One region of the Paenibacillus sp. FSL F4-0125 genome, then DNA from elsewhere that is predicted to be linked to it. Evidence: a T-box and tRNA genes for the amino acid it is inferred to sense, from the RefSeq annotation. Region 1 holds a T-box; the other holds one or more tRNA genes.
What was found. The T-box of region 1 lies ahead of metG (methionine--tRNA ligase). A T-box ahead of a tRNA ligase gene usually reads a tRNA of that ligase, here a tRNA-Met.
Positions count from the first base shown of each region.

Region 2: it encodes a tRNA-Met, which carries the amino acid that the T-box ahead of metG (methionine--tRNA ligase) is inferred to sense. The anticodon was not compared.

Region 1 covers NZ_JBBOZJ010000001.1:4,011,225-4,017,242, reverse strand. Annotated here, with positions in the region: gene htpG (molecular chaperone HtpG) at 1-872, shown strand, start outside; gene NST74_RS17760 (DUF4362 domain-containing protein) at 934-1,398, opposite strand; T-box leader at 1,524-1,785, shown strand; gene metG (methionine--tRNA ligase) at 1,830-3,473, shown strand; gene NST74_RS17750 (LysR family transcriptional regulator) at 3,470-4,339, opposite strand; gene NST74_RS17745 (ABC transporter ATP-binding protein) at 4,490-6,018, shown strand, end outside.
Region 2 covers NZ_JBBOZJ010000001.1:4,945,037-4,951,054, reverse strand. Annotated here, with positions in the region: gene NST74_RS22080 (ABC transporter substrate-binding protein) at 160-1,647, shown strand; gene NST74_RS22075 (hypothetical protein) at 1,760-1,924, shown strand; tRNA gene NST74_RS22070 (tRNA-Met) at 2,007-2,083, shown strand; tRNA gene NST74_RS22065 (tRNA-Ile) at 2,128-2,201, shown strand; gene NST74_RS22060 (DUF3189 family protein) at 2,511-3,023, shown strand; gene NST74_RS22055 (hypothetical protein) at 3,254-3,601, opposite strand; gene NST74_RS22050 (hypothetical protein) at 3,885-4,874, opposite strand; gene NST74_RS22045 (RNA polymerase sigma factor) at 4,871-5,365, opposite strand; gene NST74_RS22040 (hypothetical protein) at 5,544-5,735, opposite strand; gene NST74_RS22035 (hypothetical protein) at 5,800-5,973, shown strand.

The DNA.
Region 1 (6,018 bases):
TGAACATCTCCAGAGAGATGCTCCAGCATGACCGTCAGCTGACTTTGATTGCTAAGAACATTAAGAATAAAGTGAAGAGCCAACTGCAAAGCTTGCTGAAGGATGAAAGAGAGAAGTATGAGCAGTTCTATAATGCTTTTGGCAGACAGCTTAAGTTTGGTGTGTACAACGATTATGGTATGCACAAAGATACCCTTCAAGATCTGCTGATGTTCTACTCCTCCAAGGAGAAAAAGCTGGTAACGCTGGACGAATACGTGTCTAGAATGCCAGAAGATCAGAAGTACATCTACTATGCTTCCGGAGAGTCGATCGACAGAATCGAGAAACTCCCGCAAACTGAGCTTGTTTCGGATAAAGGATATGAAATTCTCTACTTCACTGATGATATTGATGAATTTGCAATCAAGATGATCATGTCTTATAAGGAAAAAGAATTTAAGTCTGTATCCAGCGGAGATCTTGGTATTGAAGCTGACGAAGCGGACAAGCCAACGGAAGCGGAAGAGAACGAAAACAAGGAGCTTTTTGAAGCGATGAAGGACATCCTGTCCGGCAAAGTGAAAAATGTTAAAGCCTCCAAACGTTTGAAGACTCATCCGGTATGTCTCTCTGCTGAAGGCGAACTGACCATCGAGATGGAAAAAATCTTGAAATCGATGCCGAATGGCCAAGAGGTTCAAGCGGACAAGGTACTCGAAATCAACATTCATCACGAAGTGTTCCAATCCTTGAAGGCGGCAGCAGAGAACGACAAAGAAAAGCTCGGTTTATACACGAACCTGCTGTACAACCAAGCCCTGTTGATCGAAGGTCTACAGGTTAGTGATCCTGTTCAATTCACCAATGATATTTGCAAAATCATGAAATAATATGAAGTACAGAGACCATCCAATTGTATTATGATTGGGTGGTCTTTTTTATTTCAGTATTTCATTTTGTTGTGCGAAAAAGATAGTAATCAATTTCAGAATCATTATTTGTGCAACCGCTGATCGAATAGATAATTTCACCTTGTGTGCTTTTTTTACTCGTCACTTCGGAGCAGGTATCGGTTCTGACACCTGTGTTGCTTCCACCGAATGCATCATTAGAAGTATCATAGCTGTAATTAATTATGCTGCCATCAAACTTCAAATCCTTAAATATGGGATCACCTTCATCTGTGTAACTTGTAACGCGTATATTGTCTGCTTTTTTGCTGGAGAGATTAGTTATAAATTGCTCGAATTTTTCTAGGTTGTACACTTTTTCAAATGAAACAATATCCCCTCTACGGATGGCTTCTTTGGAAGTATAGGGTTCACTTTTGGGAACAGAATTAACTTTACTATCGGAACAACCCCATACTCCTGTTAGTAAAAGAATAGAGAGTACAAGTAAATTTACTTTTTTCACTGAGGGACCTCCTTGTAACTTATTTATATAAAAGACGGAGATTAACTGGAAAAGTTACAGTGAGCTTGATGTTTCGCATTGACAATAAACAACAAATTGAGTATTATTTCCTGTAACTTGAATATGTAAAAGCAAAGAAGAGAAAGAGTACCACGGCAATTCTTTCTACAGAGAGCTCCGGTCGCTGAAAAGGAGTAAAGAAAAACCTTGGGAATATGGTCTCAGAGCTGCGCATCGAAACCTTTTGGGTTGTAGGCTGCGCCGGAACCTGCATCCGTTACAGTGCTAGGGTATAAACGTTTATTAACGTCGTACCTGAAGAGGTAAATGTCATGAGGCATTTATAAAATTAGGTGGTAACACGTGAGTAGAACTCTCGTCCTTTGTGGATGGGAGTTTTTTTGTTGTCTAAAAAAAGGAGGAGAAGGTTAATGAGTAATGTGTTTATAGGCGGAGCTTGGCCGTATGCGAATGGATCTTTACATCTTGGAAGATTATCAAGTGTGTTGCCTGGGGATGTGCTGGCACGCTATTTTCGCAGCAAGGGGGATAACGTTTTATATGTGTCGGGGAGCGATTGTCATGGCACACCTGTAGCGGTTCAGGCTGCTAATGAAGGGATCACACCCGAAGCTTTTGCAAGTCGATACCACGAAGAGTTTCTGAAGTGTTTTGAACAGCTGGGATTTAGTTATGATCTATATACTCGAACGGATCAACAGCAGCATCATAAGGTCGTGCAAGAGTTGTTTGCGAAGCTGCTAGAGAATGGTCATTTATATAAAAAAACCATTGCGCAATGTTACTGTGAGGCGGATCAGCGCTTTTTACCAGATAGATTCGTGGAAGGGACTTGTCCGGTATGTGGACAGCGGGCGCGTGGAGATCAATGCGATTATTGTTCTACGATTCTAGACCCTGCCGATTTATTGGACAGAGTCTGTAAATTATGTGGGAATACACCGACAGAACGGCCGACAGAACATTTTTATCTTAGCTTATCTAAATTTCAATCTGAATTAACGGATTATGTAGACGTAGCAGTACACTGGAGAGAAAATGCAATAAAACTGACCAAACGATATTTAAAGGAGAAGCTTCAGGATCGGGCAGTAACCAGAGACTTATCTTGGGGTGTAAATGTTCCCGTAGCTGGATTTGAAGATAAGAAGATTTATGTCTGGGTTGAGGCGGTAAGTGGTTATTTATCAGCCAGCAAGCAGTGGGCCGTTCAATCTGGGGGGGGCTGGGAGGAATTTTGGTCAGAGGAAAATGAGGATATTACCGCTTATTATGTGCATGGTAAAGACAATATTCCTTTTCATACCTTGATATGGCCAGCCGTCTTATTAGGAGCAAAAGAGCTACATTTACCGGACCGGATTATATCTAGCGAATATTTAACCCTTGAAGGGCAGAAGTTCTCCACTAGCCGTAATTGGGCGGTCTGGGTACCTGATATTCTAGAAAGGTATCATCCTGACTCTATTCGTTATTTTTTAATCGCCAACGGGCCTGAGAAGCGGGATACGGATTTTTCCTGGAGAGAGTTTATTTATAGTCATAATGGTGAGCTGCTTGGAGCATTTGGTAACTTTGTGAATCGTTCATTGGCTTTTGTGGATAAGTTTTATGAAGGGAAAGTGCCGAATGGAGGATTAGATCAGGGGTGGAGGGACAACATTGATCTCTTGTATCTGGAGTCAGGGCGCCTAATTGAAGCGGGAGATTTAAAGGATGCGCTGGAGTATATTTTCTCTTATGTACGTAAGGCAAATCAATATTTTGATCGGCAAAAGCCTTGGATTCAGGTAAAAGAGGATCGGGAAGCCTGTGATTCTACAATATTTACTTGCGTGCAGATTATCGCTAATTTGGCGAGTTTGCTGCATCCGTTTCTACCTTTTTCTTGTGAGAAGATCAGGGGGTTCTTATCGCTTGAACAACCGAATTGGCAGCCCTGCGCAGTTCCCCCTTATCAACAAATAACTGATTTACAATTGTTGTTTGAACGAATTGATATTAGTCGTATTAAAGAAGAAGAGGAAAGACTCATTCAACAACAAGTGAATTAACCATTCTTGAAGCTCTCAATAAACTTAGAAGCCAATGATGATAAGTATTTATCCTTGATCCAGACGGCGGCGACACGCGTGCGAAGCGATTCACTACTGATTTCTTTATAGATTAAATTACGATTACTCGTTAATTCGAAAGCGGATTTGGGGATGATTCCAATGCCAAGACCAGCGTTTGCCCAGAGCAGTGTTGTTCGCGCATCATCATTCATGCAGAAAATTAGCGGATCAAAGCCGTTCTCAAGACAGGTTTCCCGGATAAGCTGCTCAAAACGGCGGTAGATAATGAGCGGCTTATCTTTTAACTCACCGATCTCAGCGAAGTTTTCATCTGTTTTCCAGTCATACTCTGGAGTCATTACGGCAATCATAGGCTCAGCCTGTGTGTAAAGACATTCTAAATTTGTAGCATTAAAGGGTGTCCGGACAATGCCAATCTCGACAATACCCTTGTTCAAAAGGTCGATGATTCTGAAGGTATTCCCTTCATGGATTTCAAATTTAACGCCTTTATAAGTTTTGTGGAACTCACAAAGTCGATCTTGGAGCAGGGTCGCTCCTGAGGAAGACACCGTACCAATGGCGAGCGTTCCTTTTAAGCCTTTGACAAAATCATTGAGCTCTCGGGCAGTGGAATCAGCCAGCTCCAGAATTTGTTGAGCCCGGTCACGCAAAATGGCTCCTGCTTCGGTAAGCTGCACACTGCGCGGACCTCGATCTACAAGCTTGACGCCTAGTTCTTCCTCAAGCAGCTTAAGCTGCTGACTGAGCGGAGGCTGGGCCATTTGCAGCTTTCTGGCCGCGGAAGTAATCTGCCCTTCCTCAGCGATAGCCATAAAATATTTAAGTTGTCTAATATCCATAAAAGAATCCTCCGAAATTGAGATATGTTTATCGTATGGGAGCGATACGAATCAAATATTATTAATATGTGAGTAGATATGCCATAATCATAACTGTTATTATACATATTTCAAATGCTTAAATACTTCTTATGTTGGGTGTGGATGACGTTGTTCAAAATTGCAGTTTATTTAAAATCGTACAAAAAAGAAGCCATCATCGGTCCAATCTTTAAGCTGATGGAAGCGATTCTGGAGCTGATTCTGCCAACCATTGTCGCATTAATCATCAATAATGGGGTAGGAAATCATGACAGTGCTTATGTATACCGCATGGGTGGCTTGATGGTGCTGATGTCTCTACTTGGCTTCGGCTGCTCTATGGTATGTCAATACTATGCGGCACGAGCATCTCAGGGATTCGGCACGACGCTTCGTAATAAAATGTTCAATCATATTACATCCTTATCGTACGCTGAGCTGGATACGTTCGGTACGCCTACGCTGATTAACCGGATTACTAATGATGTAAACCAGCTGCAGATTGCTGTTGCCATGCTGATTCGCCTGGTTATTCGTGCGCCGTTTATCTGCATCGGAGCTATCATAATGTCGATGATCTTGGATTTTAGGTTATCGCTGATCCTAATAGCGGCAACGCCGATTTTTGGGATTATTTTATATTTCATTATCACTCGAAGCGCTCCTTTGTATCGATTGTATCAACAGAAGCTGGATGCACTTGCACTCGTACTTAGTGAGAATTTGTCAGGAATTCGGGTCATTCGTGCTTTTGCCAAGAGACGTACGGAAAAAGAACGTTTTGATGCCTCGTCTGAGGATTTAACCACTACAGCGATCAGAGTCTCGCGGATTTCCGCTTTACTTGGACCGATGACGACACTTGTAGTAAACGCGGCGATCATAGCTATTTTATGGGTAGGTGGAATTCATATTGACGGGGGCCGGTTGTCTCAGGGAGAGATCATTGCCTTCATCAATTATGTCACTCAAATCTTGCTGGCACTTATAGTGGTCTCTAACCTGGTTATTATTTTTACAAAAGCCTCATCCTCTGCCAATCGCGTGAATGAAGTGCTGAGTGTCAAAGCATCCGTGTCTGAGGAAGGAAATGTTATGATGGCTGAATCTAATCATACCGCTCCTGCTATTTCATTCGAACGTGTATCGTTTGGTTATAATACAACTGGTGAATTGGCATTAGAGGATATATCGGTAGTCATTAACCGCGGAGAGACTGTAGGGCTGATTGGCAGTACGGGTTCTGGTAAATCTACTTTTGTGAACCTGATTCCACGTTTTTATGATGCGGTGCAAGGTGAAGTTAAAGTGGATGGAGTGAATGTCAGAGATTATAAGCTGCATCAGCTTCGTGAGAAAATAGGGATTGTCCCGCAAAAAGCAGTGCTGTTCACAGGAACAATCGCTGAGAATATTCGTTGGGGGAAGGAAGACGCCACCGAGGAAGAAATCATGCAAGCTGCCTCTGTTGCTCAAGCAGAAGAGTTTATTCGTAAATTGCCGGAAGGGTTGAATACGCAGGTATCCCGTGGTGGACTTAATTTATCCGGGGGACAGAAGCAGCGCTTGACCATAGCTCGTGCAGTGGTAGGTAAGCCGTCGATTCTTATTCTGGATGACTCTTCCAGCGCGCTGGATTTTGCTACTGATGCGGCACT
Region 2 (6,018 bases), 930 kb from region 1:
TAGTAACATTTTTATAGGAATAATATGAAGAAATCGTAGTATAACTTTAAACGACCTGTAACTTCCCCTCCGGATTAAAGCTTTATACTGTTACTAGCATTATGGATTATTTATCCATAAGTTGTAGAAGGATCAAGTATTTTATAGGAGGATACAATAATGAATCATATAAACAACAATAAACGACTGTGGCGCCGCTGGTTAAGCCTTGGAGTATGCGCTGCGCTGTTACTACCACTAATATCAGATGGGTGGAATACAGCTTGGGCTGAGCCTTCTAAGGCTTCAACGGAGCAGCGTGTATTGCGTATTGGGAGTCTATGGTCTGGGGAGGACGATTCTTTTTTTCGTCAACAGTTTACGGATATGTATGAATTGCAGCATCCAGAGATCAAGTTGGAGATTATACCGGCTATAGATACGAATGAGCTTCGGTACATTAATACCTCCCCAGACACAAGCTCTGATAATTTAGAAAATATCCGTGCGATTATGGGCGGGGATAAGCCTGTTGATGTGATTGTCGGTGATAGCGCATTAGTGAAGAGTTTGGTAGATCATAATCTTGTCCAATCGCTGGAGCCGCTTATAGCGCGTGATCAGTATGATTTAAGCAATATGGCGCCTACAACGCTGAATGGAGTTCGTGAGCTAGGAAGAGGAAGTCTTTTTGCGTTGGCGCCGACCTTCTCATCTAGTGCGCTTTTTTATAATAAGGGAATCTTTGATGCTGCTGGTGTCGGCTACCCAACGGACAAGATGACTTGGAATGAATTGTTTACGCTGGCAGATAAGGTGACGAAGAGATCAACAAATAAAGAAACTCAGATATATGGGTTCTCGATGAACCGTTACTTAAGTGATCCATTCTGGGATATGCAGAGCTATGTCGCACCGCTAGAACTTACAATGTACGATAATAAAGGTCAGCATATGACTGTAAATACTACACAGTGGCATCAGGCTTGGACTACTTACAGTCAGTTGGTTAAAAAGCAAATTGTACCTGGGTTAAATGGGTTGGATTTTGCAGGAACAGAAGGGGATAGCTATAGTCCAATCCAAGGGGATTTATTCCTCGCAGGAAAAGCGGCAATGGTCGTTGGGGAATACGGCTATCTCAATGATCTGGCGGTAGTGGAGCGTAATGCTGCTAAGATCAAGAATTACCATCCTTTCAAATGGGGTGTGGTTACTGTACCCACTTATCAAGAGAAGCCTGGTGTTGCCATTGGAACATGGCTTGGGAATATGATGGCTATTAGTTCTACGGCTACTAATAAAGAAGATGCTTGGGATTTGATTAAGTTCGTCAACAGTAATGAGGTTGCGAAAATTAAAGCCCATAACAAGAGTGAACTGACTTCCCGCAAGGATTATATTACCGCCCAGACCCCTTCTGTAAACTTGGAAGCTTTTTATACGCTCCGACCATTACCTGCAACGGATCCTTTATTGATTAGTTTACAGATGCAGAAGCCTGGGGTTAGCCGAATTAGTGATGTTGGACGTCAATTATTCATTGATGTTTATCAGGGTAAGAAAACCGTCGAGAATGCACTCAAAGCTTGGGAGAAGCAAGGGAATACCATGCTGGATACACTTGAAAAAGATCCTACGGTCTATTTCGACTCGATCGGTGAATGACTCTGGAATATGCCCTAAGCCACCAGTTTTCTGGTGGCTTATTTTGTGGAACTTGGGCATGATAAGTTCAGAGCGGTGTATCATAAATTTGCGAAAAGGAGAAGAGGGCATCATGAATTGGATATACTTCGCGAAACTGTTCAGGACCAGATTTCAAGCAGGTTGTTTGGCTAAAAGATTGGAGCAAGATGGCTGGATTTACGGTTATCATGACCCGCGTTTTGTAGAAATTTATCGATCCCGTAAGGGAAGGTACGGAGTTAGATTTCTGCCTTAAGAACTTTTATAAATTCTTCCTTGACGTAGACCCAATTTGTAATGTATATTATTTATTGTCGCTGTTTGAATATTTTTTCTGACGCGGGGTGGAGCAGCCCGGTAGCTCGTCGGGCTCATAACCCGAAGGCCGCAGGTTCAAATCCTGCCCCCGCAACCAATTTATTTACAACAGCAATTGTACATTCGGATATTTTTAGATCCGGGCCCTTAGCTCAGTTGGTTAGAGCGGTCGGCTCATAACCGATTGGTCGGGGGTTCGAGTCCCTCAGGGCCCACTTAGAGAAAACCCTTACTTTGTAAGGGTTTTTTGCTGTCTATAAATATAGAAATAGTCGACTTGTGCTGTTTCTTTTTAAAGTCGATGTCATACTAGCGAAGGTCAAGGATCACACCACGTCTCACTCCACTATAAAGTGCCAATGAAAACACAATCTGCTTTAGATCCAATCCTTTTTCAGCATCAGTCATTGCTTTGCTGCATGCATACCTCCTTAATGTGCAGTTAGGGTCTGAAATTAATTAAACGAATCACATCATAAAACAATGGATATAATCATAATAGAAAAAATATGAAGGATGATATTATGATTTATATCTATAATGACTATGGTGGGACACATACAACATCTTTAGCAGCAGCTTATCATTTGAAACAAATTACTCAGTCTGAGCGAAAATTAACTACAGAGGAAATATTGAATGTTAAATTTTTCAATAAGTTAACGAAAAATGATTCTGGTAAGATTATTTTTCACGGAATTGATGAAAATGGAGACTCTGTTTATACAATTGGTAGAAAGTCATCAAAACTTGTAGTCCCAGCCTTAAGAGACCTTAGTTTATTACTTGAAAGTAGACATCATTTTGAAGAAAAAATAATATTCTCTAATACTTCACCTACGGTGCCCATCCTGATGTCAATCGGAGGGTTCTTCTCAAGAGGATTATCAATTGATTTTATTGGTGTTCCTTTATTGGTAATGGGTGCTAAGCAATGTTGTGATAATATTTTTCGATTGGTTGAAAATACGAAACAAATAGGGAAGTCCTCCAATGAGGAACAAGTTATTATTTTAGCAAATGAAATCTATAAGTAATAATTTAAGGTAAATCCCAAATAGAAATCTGACATTGATTTGATGAAAGTGCTACGGAAAGTGTAAATGCGTAACTAGCTAGAATGTTGTAGAGTAGACGAATAAGAAATACAAGGAGCGTCCATGGTGGGCGTTCCTTTTTTGAGTCCCGATGTCATAGCAATATTGAACATGTAAAAGAGCCATCATAGGAGTAACCTACAACGGCTCTTTTACACTATGTACTCTCTCTAAAAACAATTCTTCAAAAAAGCTTTGTAAATTTTTTCGTCTATCTCTATTAAACTCTTCTTTCCATCCTTGAACTGAACTGCAATGATATGAACCCCTTTGCTCTTAGCTGAAAGGCCAGCAAGCAAACCAACCGGTCCGAGTAGAAATCCTCCCACTAATCCTCTTCCTACAGCACTCACAGCACTTTTGGAATGAGTTTCGTCCATTATCTCATAATCCTCTACAGTGTTTTTGTCTATTGTGATTGTTTTTAAAAAACCAGTTTGCAAATTTACAATTCCAAGAGTAGACATTATTACTTTACCTTCATAGTCACCAGCTATAACTTTATTTTTTGCACCCATCTAATCACTCCTTCTTAAACACATATATTAATCGACAAAATCATTCTACTACACGAAAACTTTTGGCGATATATGGATTTTTATTTAGAATCTGATATTCTGGCATGGTGCAATGCAAACCATATAACCAATACAAAAAGGACGCTGTCGCAAAGCCATGAAATGGTTTGGAAGCAGTGCCCTTTTTGCGTATCCAGCTAGACTTCTCTAATGGGTATAGCGCCCGTAACGTTGTCGTAATCGTTGTCTCGATCGCTGTATGCTGGGTTTCCGACCAACATCCCTATAGTTTCATACTATCCCAGAGCTTCTGGAATGCCTCAGATTCGACTTCGAAGAATACCGGTGCCTGACCGTAACGTACAAGTCCTTGACCGAACAGCGTCAGCTCTACCCGGGCGTTGTCTTCCAACTGTAGATAGATGATCTTACGCTCTTCGCTGTCGTAGATGCCTTGCTCGATAAGTGGCTCTGCTGCCAGTGGTTTAGCCGCGTTGAGTGCCGTCAGGAAGCCGCTAAACGCCTCGTCGACAGCAAGCGGTGTGTACTTCTGTAGTCCATTGTTCCAGCTGTCGAAGCTTTCCCACTGAGCTGAAGTAATTCTGCCCTCAAGATTTAGCTTGCCGAACAGATCAGTACCGCTGTTTACGGTGATGCCGTTCGTATGTTCATACAGTTCGGCGAATACCTCGCCGTTGATTTCCGAATAGGACATAATCAGGAAATTGGAATCATATCCCTTCACAGAATAGATATCCGTCTCTCCGATGTTAGAAGCTAGCTCAATATATTTGTCTTTACCGCTCCATTCATCGATGCCACCTGTAGTCCGTCCCAGCTTGTCATCGCGCAGAGCGGCAGCGTCGGAGGCGTCGATGCGAGTTGCAGACTGTGTATAAATATTATCTTTATACACGACTAGAGCGATCATATCTGCCTTAACGCCAGACTTGGTATCCGGCAGTTCCAGCTTGGGGATGATAATGCTTCTGGACGTATCTGTGCTAGGATTGCCTGCATCACCTGGGCCCGGAGTTACTTGAGCAATCTGTCCTTGGGTGCTCTGACCGTTCAACTGCTGCCATATATTCGGTGCAGCCAAGCCGATTCCGGCAGCAAGCACGATACTTGCCGCGATATAAACCGTTTTGCGTGGACGTTTCCGCTCCTGCTGGTGCACCAGTTTGTCGATCAATTTTTTTTTCATCTCTTCACCTGGTTTCATAGAATCCACCGCTTTCGTATATAATGTTCGAAACTGATCTTCCTTCATTGTGATTCCGCTCCTTCCAGTTCTAGTTTTAGCAGTTGCCGTCCCCGCTGAAGTCTCATCTTCACGGCAGACTGACTAATCTGCAGAATCTTGCTGATTTCCTGGATGGGATAATCCTCGTAATAGTAAAGATGGATTACAGTTTTATACTTCATGGGCATCGCCATAACTAATTGCAATAGAGCCAATTCTTCGGGGTTGTCTATCGCAATCGGCTCAGCGCTTTCCAGCTTAACCTCACGCTTTCGCCAGCCTCTACCCAGTAATGTTTTACAATGATTGGTGATTACGCGGATCAGCCATGCTTTCTGATGTTCAGCATCTTTGAACTTTGGCGCCTTTTCTATCAGTTTGATGAAGGTCTCCTGAGTAGCTTCTTCGGCATCTTGGCGGCTGCCTAGATGGACCAAGGCGATTCGGAACAGCATATCTGCGTAGATTTCGTAACTCTTTATCACATGATTTCCCGGCCGGGTCATGGATCGCTGCATGATTCTATGCCCCCTTTACCTATAACACCATTTAGGACGGCATCTGGTCACATTATGTTCCTGAGAAAATTTTGTTAGCCATATAGATCAAGGGTTAGGATCTAAAAAACGCGATTGTCTTAGTAGCCATAATCCTGACTGCTGAGACAATCGCGTCTTTATAATAGAAGTTCCCCCTTTACGGGAGACGCTCCTCAATATGTTTATATGTATATTTTGGATCAGAACCTTTTACAGGAGCCATGCTGTATTGATAAATCAGATCCTTCTCTTTTCTATAAAAGTATCTTGCGTTAGGTTCATCTGCAAAGATAACCGTTGTGCTTACATAAGAATTATTTTTGTTCGTTTCTTCATTAATTTCCTCCATTTAGATAAAATGTATATATTATAAGATAATACATTAGTTTACACATTAGAAGGGAGGAAAAAAGATGACGCAGCAAGAGGAAAAAATACAGGAGTTGGAGCGACGTATTAAGGTACTAGAAAATCATTCAAGTCCAAAACTGCCAGGGCTAAGAGTCTTATGGTTTATTATTTGGGGGTTCGTGGGCATATTCCTCATTCTAACTCTTATTGGTGTGATTCAGTTTGTATCCGCATAATAGAGAGCTTTACTATTACAAATAAGGCAGCAAATTTCCCGCCGA